4 regions of the Leisingera sp. MMG026 genome follow, and region 1 is predicted to be linked to each of the others. Evidence: riboswitches for the same ligand, from Rfam matches in the RefSeq annotation. Region 1 holds a riboswitch; each other region holds the start of a gene.
What was found. Region 1 has a riboswitch for cobalamin ahead of L1069_RS15470 (ABC transporter substrate-binding protein). Riboswitches for the same ligand answer to the same signal wherever they lie in the genome.

Region 1 (3,543 bases):
TGGTGTTGATCAACTGGCCGGACCAGTCGTGCAGGGTCAGTTTGATGGGGTCGGAGGACTCGGCGGCCCAGGCGGATGAAGCGGAAACGGCGGCTGTCAGCGCCACGGCTCCCAAAGCGTTGAAGTTTCTCAGCATAAGGACTTCCCTGATATGTGGCATTTTGTGCGATTCTTGGCGTCGCCTGCTATGATGGTGCGGCGGTTGTGTCTGTCAGTCAATAAAAAACCACAATAAGCCACATTAACCTCAAAAATTAGGCGTTTTGAGGCTGTCAGCGCCGCATCAACGGCTCATGTGTTGTTTTTTGTGGCTTTCTGACGTAGCAACGCAACAGGAGGCCCAATGACCAAAAGCCGCAAGACCACCAACCAGCGTGAAGAGGAAATCCTGCGGGCGCTGCAGCAGGCGGGGGGGTCCTGCCGGGTCAGCTATCTGGCCGGCAGGCTGGGCGTGTCGAATGAAACCATCCGGCGAAACATCCGCACGCTGGAGGATGCCCAAGCGGTCCGCAAGGTGCACGGCGGGGTGCATCTGATTGAAGATGTGAACGAGCTGCCGCTGCAAAACCGGATGGATACCCACGCCTCAGAAAAGCAGCGTCTGGCCATCGAGGTGGCCAAGACCATCAGCGACGGGGATTCGGTCTTTTTGGACGTCGGTTCCACCACCGCTTATGTGGCGCAGGAGCTGCGGCAGCGGTCAAACCTCTTTGTGGTGACCAATTCCGTGCTGGTGGCCCATGCGCTTGCCTCGCGCAATAACAACCGGGTGTTTCTGGCGGGCGGCGAGCTGCGCCCGCATGACGGCGGTGCCTTCGGGGCCGAGGCGCTGGATCTGGTGCGGCGGCTGAACGTGCAGTTTGCCATTTTTTCGGCCGGGGCGATCAATGCCGAACAGGGCTTCATGCTGCATGATCTCGAAGAGGCAAATCTGGCCCGTGTCGCGGCGGCCAATGCGCAGGTCCGGATTGTTGTGGCCGATCATGACAAGTTCAACAAGCGCGCGCCGGTGTCGGTCGGCAAGGATACCAAATTCGAAGTCTTCTATACGGACGCGCAGCCGCCGCAGGCCGTCAAGGACATGCTCAAGGCGATGGATACCGATCTGATCGTGGTCGAGTAACGGAGCTGCGATATGGTTCAGGACAGTTTGCAGCCACGCTTTTGCGGCTGCGGCCGATGGGTGTCCCATCCCTGGAGCAGCTTGTGCTGGAATTTTCCATCTGGCCGTGGCTTGGGAAACCGTCGTCCATAGGCTGCCTGCTGTGCCCGGTTCGCAGAATTTCTGCTGCAAAGTAACTTTTTCTTGCCGCAGCGAAAGGGATGGGCTACCCGCGCTTTACCGGTCCCGAAAGGGCTAAGAGGGAATCCGCGGTGCCTGCCGGCGCCAAACGGAACTGCCCCCGCAACTGTAGGCGGCGAGAGCTGTGCCATGACGTCACTGGGCCAAAACGGTCCGGGAAGACGGCACAGTCATTGACCCGCCAGTCAGGAGACCTGCCGGTGAAAACCGAAAGACACCGGGCGGGGTTGTCCGGGGAGGTTGCCGGTAAGATGCGCCGCCGTTTTCCGGTGCCGCAAGCGGGGGGCAGACCCTCAGCCTTACCGGTCAATGCCCTTTCACCCGTTCTCCGGTCATTGACACATGGAGATCGAATATCATGTTTTTGCGTTCCGGCCTGATCGGCCTTTCCTTCATCGCTGCCGCACAGGCTGCGGCGGCCAGCGAAACCTTTCCGCTGACCATTGAAAACTGCGGCCAGTCGGTCACATTCAAGGCGCCGGCAGCGTCTTCGGTGACGGTTGGCCAGGCGGCGACCGAAGTGCTTTACGCGCTGGGGCTGGGCGATAAGGTGCTGGGCACCTCGGTCTGGTTCAATGACGTGCTGCCCGAATACGCAGACCTGAATGCCAAGGTGGAACGCCTGGCCGACAACGATCCGAGCTTTGAAAGCGTCGTGGCCAAACGCCCCGGCCTGGTGGCGGCGCAGTACGAATGGCACGTCGGCCCCGAAGGTGTTGTTGCCAAGCGCGAGCAGTTTCATGATCTGGGCATCCCGACCTATGTGATGCCCGCCGATTGCGTCGGCAAGGACAACACGACCGGCGGCGACGGCACCCGCACGCAGATGTTCACCACCGGCAGCTTGTACCAGGGGATCGAGGAACTGGCGGCGATCTTTGGCGAAGCCGATAAGGGCGCCGAGCTGGTCGCCGAATATAAGGCCCGCGAGGCGGCAGCTGTTGCCAAGGCGCAGAAGGTCGCACTGGAAGATGCTTCCGCTGTGTTCTGGTTCTCTTCGCCGGAAATGGAAAGCGATCCGTTTGTGGCAGGCGAGAAGGGCGCGCCGGGCTACATGATGCAGCAGCTGGGGCTGCGCAATGTTATTGAGACCGACGAGGAATGGCCGACGGTCGGCTGGGAGACCATCGCCAAGGCCAATCCGACGGTGATTGTGATTGCCCGTATGGACCGCCGCCGCTTTGCCGCGGATGACTTCGAGAAAAAGCTGGACTTCCTGCGCAATGATCCGGTGGCGAGCCAGATGGATGCAGTCAAAAACAACCGCATCGTTGTGATGGACGCCCAGGCGATGGATGCCACCATCCGTGCCATTCCGGCGCTGGAGGATCTGGCTGCTGAACTCAGCGTGATCGGCACCAGCCAGTGAGTGCAGCCGCTGCAATCACATGGCAGGGCGTCAAGGGCGCGTGCCTGGCCTTGCCGGTGCTGGTTGCAGCGGTTCTGGCAGGCGCAATGATCGGGGAAACCGCGCTTGCGCCTGACCTTGTCCTGTCTGTTCTGGCCAATAAACTGGCCGGGGCAGGGCTGCCGGTTGATCCGATAGATCAAGGCATTGTCTGGAGTTACCGGCTGCCGCGGGCGCTGGTGGCGGGGGCCTGCGGGGCGGCGCTGGCGGTGGCGGGCGTGGTGCTGCAGGCCCTGCTGCGCAATGCGCTGGCGGATCCCTATATCCTGGGCATTTCCGCCGGCGCCTCGACCGGGGCGGTTGCGGTGACCATTGCAGGGCTTGGCGGCGGTGCGCTGTCGTTGTCCTTTGGCGCTTTTAACGGCGCGCTGCTGGCCTTTGGCTTTGTTGCTGTTCTGGCCCGGGCCGCCGGAGCAGGCGGCAGCCGCGCTGCGGCAGCGCAGATCGTGCTGGCGGGCATCGCAGGCTCGCAGCTGTTCAACGCGCTGACTGCTTTTATCATCGCAAAGTCCGCCAACGCCGATCAGGCCCGCGGCATCATGTTCTGGCTGATGGGCAATATGGGCGGGGTGCGCTGGCCGGATGTGTGGCTGGCAGTGCCGCTGGCGCTGGCGGGCTGGGTCGTCTGCCGGTTCCATGCGCGGGCGCTGGATGCCTTTACCTTTGGCACCGATTCAGCGGCCTCGCTGGGTATTCCGGTGCGGCGGGTGCAAGTTATCCTGATCTTTGCCACCGCGCTGACCACAGCGGTGATGGTGTCCATCGTTGGCTCCATCGGCTTTGTCGGCCTGGTCATTCCCCATGCGGCACGCTTCCTGGTTGGCCCCGGCCA
Region 2 (3,543 bases), on a different contig from region 1:
CCATCCCGCCGCAAAAGCGCCGAGGTCGCTGTCGGAGAAGGACAGCACCACAAGATCGCCGGGCGTCTGCCCGAGATCCTGCGGGGTATCGGTCTCGTCAAGGCCGTGGCTTTCGCGGAAGACGACGTGCATGGGTCAGGCCCTTTCGGAAAGAAGAGCAGAGGGCAGTGCCCGGCCTCGGGAGGAAGCGAAGCGCCCCCCCGTCAAACCAAAGGTTTGCCTCCGGCAAAACGGGGAGGTCGGGCGCTGCCCGGCGTTGCCGCCGGGCGAAACCTTTAAAGTTTCGCCTTGGGGCATCAGCTTCAGGCCCCCAGTGCGGCGCGGATGGCCGGAGCGTCGATATCGTCATGCTCGGCGATGACCACCAGGGCGGTCTTGCGCGGCTGCGCGCCCCAGGGCTGATCGTATTGGGCGCGCAGGCGCTCGCCCACGGCCTGAACCAGCATCCGCATCGGTTTTCCTTCCACCGCGACATAGCCTTTGACGCGCAGGATGTTGCGCTCGCGGGCGAGTTTCACGATGGCATTCTGCAGCGCTTCGGGGTCGGAGACTTCGCCCATTTCGACAACGATGCTTTCAAAATCGTCATGCTCGTGGTCGTGGTGGCCGTCGTGGTGGCTGGGGCGGGCGTCCAGATCGTCTTCGGCAGCAGCACCCAGACCCAGGATGATGCGCGGATCGATGACGCCTTCGCTCATCGGCAGGATCGGCAGCTTGCGGGGTGCCTCGGCCTCGATCACGGCACGGGCCTTCTCGACGCCTGCGTCGCCGGCCAGATCGGCCTTGGACAACAGCACGATGTCAGCGCAGGAGATCTGATCCTCGAAGACTTCGCTGAGCGGGGTTTCGTGGTCGATGCTGTCATCCGCCTCGCGCTGGGCCTGCACGGCGTCCAGATCGGGGGCGAACTGGCCTTTGGCGACCGCCTCGGCGTCCGCCAGGGCAATTACGCCGTCGACGGTGATGCGGGAGCGGATGGCGGGCCAGTCAAACGCTTTCAAGAGCGGTTTCGGCAGGGCTAGGCCGGAGGTCTCAATCACGATATGGTCGGGTTTTTCGGGCAGGGCCATCAGCTGTTCGATGGTGGGGATGAAGTCATCGGCCACGGTGCAGCAGATGCAGCCGTTGGCCAGCTCCATGATGTTTTCCGCCGGGCAGTTGTCATCGGCGCAGGATTTCAGGATGTCGCCGTCCACGCCGGCAGTGCCGAATTCGTTCACCACCACGGCCAGGCGCTTACCCTGCGGGTTCTGCATCAGGTGGCGGATCAGCGTGGTCTTGCCTGCGCCCAGAAAACCGGTGATGACGGTGACGGGGATCTTGTTGAGATCGCTCATGATTACTCCTCGGAGAAGAACTTGGCCGGCGGGATGCGGGCAACGGATTGTTTGCGGAAGGTCTGCGGGCGCTGGCGCCACGGCACGACGCCATCAGCGGTGCCGGCATAAGCCGCAGCACCTTCCAGAATTTCGGGGACATGCTGGTCCGGGTCGAGGTCGCCGTAGACATAAGTCCAGCGTTCTTCGCCGCCGATCAGCGCAACAGCGCAGCCGCGCTTGCACGACGACAGGCATTCGACGCCACGCAGACGGACGCCTTCGGGCATTCCGGCTTCTTCCAAGGCTGCATGCAGGATGGCGCCGGGGCGTGCTGCCTCGGGGTCGGCGCCCTCGCGGCGGCAGGTGAGGCAAACGGTCAGGGTGACCGGTCCCGGGGTGCTGGCAGATTGGCCTGCCATGTCGTCAGCCATTGGCGCGTCTCCTGTCGCGGCAGGGCGTGCGGGATGGCCGAAAAGGGGCCAGTCGTGCGAGCCCCTTACCCGGTCGCAGAACACCCCGTCTGCCCGTTGATCTCTCCTTCGCTGGCAGGTCTCCCGGCTTGCGGATGCCAAGGCGTGCGCCTTGCCGGCCATCCTGCCTTCCCGGGGATCACCCAGTGGCATGGCGGCCTCATCCGGTCACGGTCGCGGGGGCGGCTGTGCTTCGGCCCGAAAGCCTTCACATTCCCTCTTCGCCTGTTTTCACAGGAACCAGCTGAACCCCCTTGCGCTATCGTGCCCTTCTTTGTCAAGACATGGGTCAAACAGCTGGAGAGCCCCAATGAGCGAAAAGTCTGAAACCGGCATCTCAGAAGAAGAAGCCGCCCGTCATACGTCCAAGATGGCCAAGAAAAAGGCCGCGCGCGACCGGATGATGAAGACCAAGGAGGGCGAAAAGGGCCTGATTATCGTCCACACCGGGCCGGGCAAGGGCAAATCTTCGTCGGGGTTCGGGATGATCATGCGCTGCATCGCGCATGGGATGCCGTCCGCTGTGGTGCAGTTCATTAAGGGCGCCTGGCAGACCGGCGAGCGGACATTGATCGAGGAGAATTTCAGCGATCGGTGCCAGTTCTACGCAATGGGCGAAGGCTTTACCTGGGAGACCCAGGACAAGGCCCGCGACATTGCCGCCGCGCAGAAGGGCTGGGAAAAGGCCAAGGAGATGATTCTGGATGAGCGCAACACCATGGTGCTGCTGGACGAGATCAACATTGCGCTGCGCTATGACTATCTGGACCTCGAAGAAGTGCTGGAGTTCCTGGTGGAGCAGAAGCCGCCGATGACTCATGTGGTGCTGACCGGGCGCAACGCCAAGGAAGAGCTGATCGAGATTGCCGATCTGGTGACCGAGATGGGGCAGGTCAAACACCCGTTCCGCGCCGGTGTGAAGGCGCAGAAGGGCGTGGAGTTTTAAGACGCTTTCAGAATGTCCCGCCCGGCCGATAGGCCGGGCCGCGCCAACCCGCCCCCACGGGGCGGCGCGATTGCGCCTCCCTTCGGGTTGGCCCGTCCCTTAGCTCTAAGCCGCCAGCCTGGCGGCTTTCTTGCTGATATAGGCATCCACTGCCGCGCGCTGCGCCTTGTCCAGCCGCAGGCCCAGCTTGGTGCGCCGCCACAGGTAGTCGTCGCCTGACCGCACCCATTCGCGGGCTATCGCCCAGTCGAGTTCCTGCGCGGTGATGGTTGCGCCAAAATCCCGCCCCAGATCACCGGCGGATTTGGCGTCCCCGAGCACGTCCCAGGCTTCGGTGCCGTAAGCGCGGATCATCCGGGCGGTCCAATAGGGCGTCAGGAACGGATAGTCTGCCGCCAGTTTCGTTTTCAGCGTCTCAACATCCGCCACTGCAAAATCACCACCGGGCAGGGCCACGCCTGCGGTCCAGTCAGACGGCACTTGCGGGAACACATCGCCGATTTTCGCCAGCGCGGCCTCGGCCAGCTTGCGGTAGGTGGTGATCTTGCCGCCAAAGACATTCAGCAGCGGCGCCTGCGCGCGGTCCAGCGTCAGCACATATTCGCGGGTGGCCGCAGTGGCCGAGCTGGCGCCGTCGTCATAGAGCGGGCGCACGCCGGAATAGGTCCAGACGATGTCTTCGCGGCTGAGCGGCTGTTCGAAGTATTGCGATGCGAAATCAACCAGATAGTCCTGCTCGGCCTCGGTGCAGTGCGGTTTGGTTTCCGGATCGGGATGGTCGGCGTCCGTTGTGCCGATCAGGGTGAAA
Region 3 (3,543 bases), on a different contig from region 1:
GAGGGCGACGAGCTGATGGTGTAGGTGCGCCAGACTGTCCCTTCCGGCACCGGCAGCTCCAGCGTCAGGAACTGGCCCGGCTGGTACTTGAACCACGCGCCCGACGGCGCGCGGAAGCTGAAGGTGGCGGTGTTCGGCGCTTCCGGAACAACCGAGACGCATTCCAGCATCTCGTCGTCCTTCCACGCCAGGGTTTCGTCCAATGTCTCAAAATTGGCCTGCAATCCCATAATCTTACTCCGCCGCAATCAGATGGCGGCCGGTCAGCGCGCGGGTCAGGTGTTCAGCATACCAGTTGGAGAACTGGATGACGCCGCTTTCCTGCACCTCGGAATAGGGACCGGGTTCATAGGCGGGGGAGTTGATGCCTTGCTGGTTGTCTTCGACCACAATGCGATCCTCGTCATTGGTCGCCATCCAGACCTCGGTCAGGCGCTTGATGTCGTAATCCTGGCCCTCGACCGCATCCTTGTGCACCAGCCATTTGGTAGTGACTTCGGTTTCGGTCGGGCTGATCGGAGTGACCCGGAACACGAGGGAGTGATCCGGCAGGAAGTGGTTCCAGGTGGTCGGATAGTGGAACTTCAGCAGCGTGCCGGCATCAGCAAAGGGCACCCGGCCCAGCGGCTTGGCCACTGCCGCCTTGCCGTCCATGGTGTAGCTTTCCGCGCCCTCATTCAGCGGCATCCGCGCCAGCCGGTGCTGGCCGCGCGCATCCATGCGGAACTGCGCCGGGCAACCTGCCGCTTCAATCCGGTCAAAGTGCTTTTGCAGATGCGGCGGGGTCTCGCCGCCCTCTACGCCAGTGACCGAAGGGTCCTCGGGGAAGGTCCGGCACAGCGACGGGTGGTTGCCGCCGCAGTGGTAGCACTCGCGGTTGTTCTCCCAGACCAGCTTCCAGTTGCCGTTCTCGATGATCGAGCTTTCAAAGGCCACCTTGGCATTGCCCAGATCATGCGGCTCCAGGTAGGGGCGGGCGACGTCGGCGAAGGCGTCGAAGTCCGGCGCCTCATCCGCCAGGCAGATGTAGATCAGCCCGGCCAGGTCGCGGCAATGCACCGGCTTCAGCCCGTGTTTCGAGGCATCGAAATCCGGCCCCATGTCACGCGCCCACAGCAGTTTGCCGTCCAGCTCGTAGGTCCACTGGTGGTAAGGGCAGACCAGCTTGGGCGAATTGCCCTTTTTCGCCTTGCACACAACCGAACCGCGGTGGCGGCAGGCGTTGTGGAAAGCACGCACTTCGCCATCAGTGCCGCGCACGATAATGACGTTATAGGCCCCCACCTGATGGGTCACATAATTGCCCGGTTTCGGCACTTCGCAGGCGGGAATGGCAAACAGCCACTCGCGGTAGAAGATCTGCCGCATGTCCAGATCCAAAACACCCGGATCGGTGTAGAACGCCTGTTCCAGAGAATAGTTTTTCTGCCGCGCCATCAGCTTGGCCAGAATTTCGCTGTCGTGAAGCATCTGCTTCTCTCCTCTGCCGCATCCCCGCGGCGTGTTGGCTTGGGTGCAGGCATAGGCAAAGGGATTGCGGACACGCGCCGCAACCGCCCCGCCGCCGTCCGCGGTTGACGTTTTCATGGCAAGGCTGGTTTCCGGACTGTCCCGGGGCCGCTTTGGCGGCGGGGCCTGGCACCTTCCCGAAGCCATTGGCTTCAGTGGTTGTTTGCCATGCCTTGCCCGGGGTCACCGTTGCGGGGGCAGTGCCGGAGTTTCACCAGCTTCCCAATTCTCCGCCCCGAAGGACGGCACCTTGCTATCTGCGGTATTGCCCGAAAAATTTCCCGCCATCGGAAACAAAACCGACCCGGCGAAACCGGAATAAGACATGCAGGTTTGCCGCGCCGGGCGGGACAGGGATGTCCAGAAACTCAAACCGGCATCCGCCAGCCCGTTTGCGGCAAGCGCTTATCTTTCATGCGGTTACCCGCGGCTGATCCCACCGAATCGATTCGCACGCAGTGAATCTTGCGCCAGCCCCTTGGAACGCGGCATGCGCTTAATTATATGCTGTATAATTAAACGCATGCACAGGAGAACCCGATGACCACCGGCCACGTCTTCATCGCCACCAGCCTCGACGGCTTTGTGGCCCGCCAGGACCATTCTCTGGATTGGCTGCACAAACAGCCTGTTGCCGAAGATGACGATGGCGGCTTTGCCGCCTTCATGGACAGCGTCGACGGGCTGGTCATGGGAACCGGATCGTTCCGCACCCTGCTCGGGTTCGGCCAATGGCCCTACAGCAAACCTGTTGTGGTCCTCAGCAGCAGCCTGACCGAACAGGACATTCCCGAGGAGCTGAAGGACAAGGTGCGCCTCAGCACCGCCGCGCCCGCAGACCTTATGCAGGAGCTGCAAGAAGAGGGCTGGACCCGCGCCTATATCGACGGCGGACGGATGGTGCAGTCCTTCCTGCGCCAGGGGCTTATCGCCGATCTGACCATCACAACGGTCCCGATTCTGATCGGCAGCGGCATTCCGCTGTTCGGCAGCCTGGACCGGGACATCGACCTCCAGGCGGCAAGCTCCCGCATCCTGCCCACCGGCATGGTCCAGACCACGTTCCGGGTAGCCTGACCAATGCCCCCGCGCATGGGCCGCCCGCCCAGGGGCAGCCGGACCCTCAGCAAGGATGATGTGCTGAAAACGGCCCTGCAGCTGCTCGATGAGGGCGGCAGCAAGGCCCTCACATTCAAAGCACTGGCAAAGGCGCTTGGCGTCACCCCGATGGCCGTTGCCCATCACGCCGGAACCAAGGACGAGATGATTGCATCCCTCGTCGCCATTGCGTTTGCAGGTTCAGACACCCCGTCAGAAGCGGCAACGCCCAAACTGCGGCTGCGCGATCTGATGACCCGCTATTGCGCCCAGGTGACCAAGCATCCGGAGCTTGCAAAGTGCATCCTGGAAAACCCGGCCCAGATCGGCCCCTCCCTGACCGGGCTGACCCGGCTGATCGAGGCGGAAATCACCGCCGCAGACCTATCTGGCGCAGAGGCCCGCACCATTCTCTGCCTGCTGGTGGATTACACACACGGTTTCGCCTTTGCTGCCGCCGCGGCACCACGCGGGGCGCTTTCGGCTGGCGATTTCACCCCGGCGCTGGACTGGGTCCTCGACCGTATCGAGTAAAAAAAAGCGGGCCCGTTCAGGCCCGCGCATCCGTTTGCATGTTTCAGAGCCGCCCGGTCCGCGGCCCCTCTCGTCACTTCGACTTCCAGCTGTCCAGCCAGCGCCGGAACCGCCCCCTGCGCTCGGCAAGCGCATCGCCGGCGGCATACAGGCTGTCTTCGACATTCTCGACCATCGGATCGATCCGCGCCCGGCGGAAGCGGCGCCAGCGCACATAGACGGCCCAGAATACCGCCGCCAGAAGCACCAGAACAATGATCGTGAACCAGTTGGTTGGCTTGTCCTCCGGTCCCGCAACCGGGTTGATCGTCACCGCGTTGGGAAAGACCGACAGGAATTCATTGCGCCAGCCGTAGTGCATCACCGCCACCCATTCCGGGTTCGCCTTGGTTGAGATACTGT
Region 4 (3,543 bases), on a different contig from region 1:
CCGAAGCCTTCTTCGTGTCCGCGCCTTCCGCACCCGCCGCAAGCCGCAAGAGACCGGCCAGATCCCCCTCCAGCGTCAGATCCAGGCCAGCGCCCGCCGACGCAGGCGTCAGCACGATCCGCTCCACCAATGCGCGCAGTGACTCTGGACCTGTCGCGGTTTCGTGCCGCCCCAGGTGCTCGTTTAAGCCACTTTCCGTTCGAACGCGACTGGGCTTTTCCAGCCTAAGGCAGAGTGCCGTCGGCGCGGATTGTAGAGGCCGTTTATGTAGTTAAAGATCGCCATCTCCGCTGTCCGTCGCGTTGGCCATGACCTTCGCCAGATCAGCTCTGCCTTGATCGTCTTGAAGAAGGTCTCGACGGCCGCATTGTCATAGCAATTTCCTTTGCCGCTCATCCACTGCCCCGGCAGTGCATGTTTACATGCATGAGAGGGGGACACGCTGAACCCGTGTTGTCGCAGGATTTTCTGATAGTCATGAGCACAGTATTGCGATCCACGATCCGTATGATGAATGCAGCCCATAGGCGGTGATCTGAAGGCTATAGCCATGTTCAGCGCCCGGATCGCCAAGTCCCGCTTCATCCGATTGCTGATGGCCCAACCGATGACCCGCCGAGAATGCAGGTCCAGGATGACAGCGAGGTATAGCCAACCCTCACGGGTCCAGACGTAACTGATATCGCCAGCCCACTTTTTGGTTTGGTTGGTCGGCAATGAAGTTCCGATCCAGCAGATTGGGTGCGATGTTGAACTTGTGGTCGCTATCCGTCGTGGCCTTGTGTTTGCGGGTCCTAACAATGGATATGCCGTTCTGTCGCATCAATCTGCCCACACGCCGATGCCCAACATTCAGGCCGATCTCCTTCAGCTCTTCAGTCATGCGTGGCCGACCATAGCTGCCCAGGCTGACACGCGATTGCTCCTTGATGTGGGCCAATGTCACCAGATCAGATCTCTGCCTGCGACTGGCAGGGCGGCTGCGGAATGCACGCAAACCACGCGCACTCACGTCCATTACCTTACACAAGCGTGCTGTTGGAAACTGATTTCGGTGTTCTTCAATGAACTTAAACCTCACGGCTTTTGGCTCGCGAAGAACACCGTGGCCTTTTTTAAGATTTCCCTTTCCTCCTTATGAATGCGGTTCTCGCGCCGAAGCCGATCATTCTCTTTGGCAAGGCTCAAATCCTCCTTCGACACTACACCGGTGTCTCGGTGTGCCGTGATCCATTTGTCAAACGTTGACAGGCCAACATCAAGATCATCAGCAACCTGCTTGCGTGTAAGTGCGCTGGTCAGCGCTATGAGCACCGCATCAGCTCGGAATTCGTCCGTCCGTTTCGTGCCCATACTTCGTCTCCTTTGGTGCAGTAAATGCTATCAAAGGGGCGGCATCAAACCGCGACAGGTCCACTCATTCGGCAATTGAACAGAAGACGGGAAGCTTGACTCAGTAAAATGGTTTTGCCATTCAGCAAGTGTGACCGGTTCCGCGAGTGTTTCAATGCGCAGCGGAAGAAATAGGGAACACGGTGCGGCGTACCCATTAGGGACCAAATCCGTGACTGCCCCCGCAACTGTGAGCGGTGAGTGACGCTGAACATGCCACTGGGATCTTTCCCGGGAAGGCCAGCCGAACCAAGACCCGCGAGTCAGGAGACCTGCCGGACACAGGGCAAAGACTTCGCTAGCGGAGTGTCTGCCCTTTTCCACCGGACGCCGGGGTGCGCGTCTGGCGCGGCTGCCGTTCAGGCTTCTCCGTGCCACTCTCCCCGTTGTTCATTCCTGATTGCAGGTGCGCCTGTGTCGTCGAATGAGGACGAAATGAAACTGAATTATCTGGCTGCAGCTCTGGCCATATCCCTGCCGGTCACCGCATCGGCGCATTTCCAGCTGAACTACACTGAAAACGTGCTGATCGGGAAGCCCGGCGATGTGCCGATGGGGCTGGTGTTCTGGCACCCGCTGGAAAACGGCCATGTGATGGACATGGGCAAACCTGAAGAATTTTTTATGGTTCACAAGGGCGAAAAGGTTGATCTTTCGGACCGCTTGGAACCGGCCACATTCAAGGGCGCGGAGAACGAAGCCGCCGCCTACAGGGCGTCGGTTCCGGTCAAGCGCTCGGGCGACTATGTGGTGGTGACTGTGCCCGCGCCCTATTATGAGGAAAGCGAAGACATCTATATTCAGCAGATTTCCAAAGTCGTGCTGAACCGCAACACCCTGCCCACCGATTGGGATCAGCCGGTGGGCCTGGAAACCGAGATCCTGCCGTTGAACAAGCCCTATAACGTCATTGTCGGCTCTACCTTCTCAGGTCAGGTGCTGGCGGATGGCAAGCCGGTTCCTGGTGCCGAAATCGAGGTTGAATTCATGGCATCAGAGCCTGACCTTGCGGCCTTTTCCACAACCAACCCGACGGTTCAGCCGATGTCCGGCGGCGCCATCGTTGCGATTGCAGACCAGAATGGCGTCTTTTCCTTTGGCATTCCGAAAGCGGGCCACTGGGGCTTTGCTGCTCTCGGCTCCGGCCCGGCGACTGAGCATGACGGCAAGGAACTCAGCCAGGACGCTGTGTTGTGGATCCACGCTGAAGAGCTGAAGTGAGAATAGCACCATGCATATCGTAGACGGCGCATTGTCGAATCCGGTTGTGATCGGCGGCGCGGTTGCCGCCGTCGGCGGTATCGCCATGGGGCTGCGGAGCCTGCCGCTGGAACGTATTCCGGCGGCGGGGGTTCTTTCGGCCAGTTTCTTTGTGGCCTCCCTGATCCATGTCCCGATCGGGCCGAGTTCGGTTCACCTGATCCTGAACGGGCTTGCGGGGCTGGTTCTGGGCTGGGCGGCCTTTCCGGCCCTGTTTGTCGGCCTCTTGCTGCAGGCGGTGTTCTTTGGCTTTGGCGGGCTGACCGTGCTGGGCGTGAACGCCGTGAACATCGCCCTGCCTGCAGTTCTGGTCGGGCTGATTTTCCGACCGCTGGTGGCCCGCGGCTCGCCTCTGCAGGGCGCCATCTGGGGCGGTATCGGCGGCGGCGCGGCCATTGCTGCCACAACACTTGCTGTTGCAGTCTCGCTGATGTTGTCCGGCGATGAGTTTGTCCTGGCAGCGAAACTGGTGTTCTTTTCCCATATCCCGGTGGTGATCATCGAAGCGCTTTTGTCCGGTGCTGCCATTTTCCTGGCGCGGCGTGTGAAGCCCGAGCTGTTTTTCGACACAAAAGGAAGCCTTGCATGATCCGCTCCTGCATTCTGATCCTTGCACTGCTGGCGCCGCTCCCGGTGATGGCACACAATGTTATCTCAGCTGTCTTTCCGTCCGGTTCCGACATTGAAGGCGAAGTGGGCTTTTCCAACGGTGACATGGCCGCGGACCTGCTGATTGAGATCTTTGACGCGGCCGGCAGCAAGCTGGGAGAGTCCAGAACCGACGGTGACGGCTTTTTCCTGTTCACCCCGTCGGAGCCTGTGACACATATCTTCCGCGGCGATCTGGGTGCTGGCCACGTGGCCGAGATGATGATGGACGGTGCGGAAGTC

Region 2: linked by a shared signal. The riboswitch ahead of L1069_RS13350 (DUF1636 domain-containing protein) and the one ahead of L1069_RS15470 (ABC transporter substrate-binding protein) in region 1 are both predicted to bind cobalamin.
Region 3: linked by a shared signal. The riboswitch ahead of L1069_RS13605 (aromatic ring-hydroxylating dioxygenase subunit alpha) and the one ahead of L1069_RS15470 (ABC transporter substrate-binding protein) in region 1 are both predicted to bind cobalamin.
Region 4: linked by a shared signal. The riboswitch ahead of L1069_RS12520 (DUF4198 domain-containing protein) and the one ahead of L1069_RS15470 (ABC transporter substrate-binding protein) in region 1 are both predicted to bind cobalamin.

The regions. Positions count from the first base shown of each region.
Region 1 covers NZ_JAKFZM010000027.1:58,254-61,796, reverse strand. The annotation lists gene L1069_RS15480 (ABC transporter substrate-binding protein) at 1-160, opposite strand, end outside; gene L1069_RS15475 (DeoR/GlpR family DNA-binding transcription regulator) at 344-1,123, shown strand; cobalamin riboswitch at 1,327-1,520, shown strand; gene L1069_RS15470 (ABC transporter substrate-binding protein) at 1,662-2,672, shown strand; gene L1069_RS15465 (iron chelate uptake ABC transporter family permease subunit) at 2,669-3,543, shown strand, end outside.
Region 2 covers NZ_JAKFZM010000021.1:69,014-72,556, reverse strand. The annotation lists gene cobN (cobaltochelatase subunit CobN) at 1-132, opposite strand, end outside; gene cobW (cobalamin biosynthesis protein CobW) at 303-1,337, opposite strand; gene L1069_RS13350 (DUF1636 domain-containing protein) at 1,340-1,750, opposite strand; cobalamin riboswitch at 1,846-2,049, opposite strand; gene cobO (cob(I)yrinic acid a,c-diamide adenosyltransferase) at 2,100-2,735, shown strand; gene glpD (glycerol-3-phosphate dehydrogenase) at 2,841-3,543, opposite strand, start outside.
Region 3 covers NZ_JAKFZM010000022.1:40,509-44,051, forward strand. The annotation lists gene L1069_RS13600 (hybrid-cluster NAD(P)-dependent oxidoreductase) at 1-230, opposite strand, end outside; gene L1069_RS13605 (aromatic ring-hydroxylating dioxygenase subunit alpha) at 235-1,470, opposite strand; cobalamin riboswitch at 1,575-1,777, opposite strand; gene L1069_RS13610 (dihydrofolate reductase family protein) at 2,050-2,586, shown strand; gene L1069_RS13615 (TetR/AcrR family transcriptional regulator) at 2,590-3,141, shown strand; gene L1069_RS13620 (DUF1523 family protein) at 3,215-3,543, opposite strand, start outside.
Region 4 covers NZ_JAKFZM010000019.1:94,190-97,732, reverse strand. The annotation lists partial or broken gene L1069_RS12525 (IS3 family transposase) at 184-1,353, opposite strand; cobalamin riboswitch at 1,472-1,687, shown strand; gene L1069_RS12520 (DUF4198 domain-containing protein) at 1,828-2,613, shown strand; gene cbiM (cobalt transporter CbiM) at 2,624-3,241, shown strand; gene L1069_RS12510 (cobalt ABC transporter permease) at 3,238-3,543, shown strand, end outside.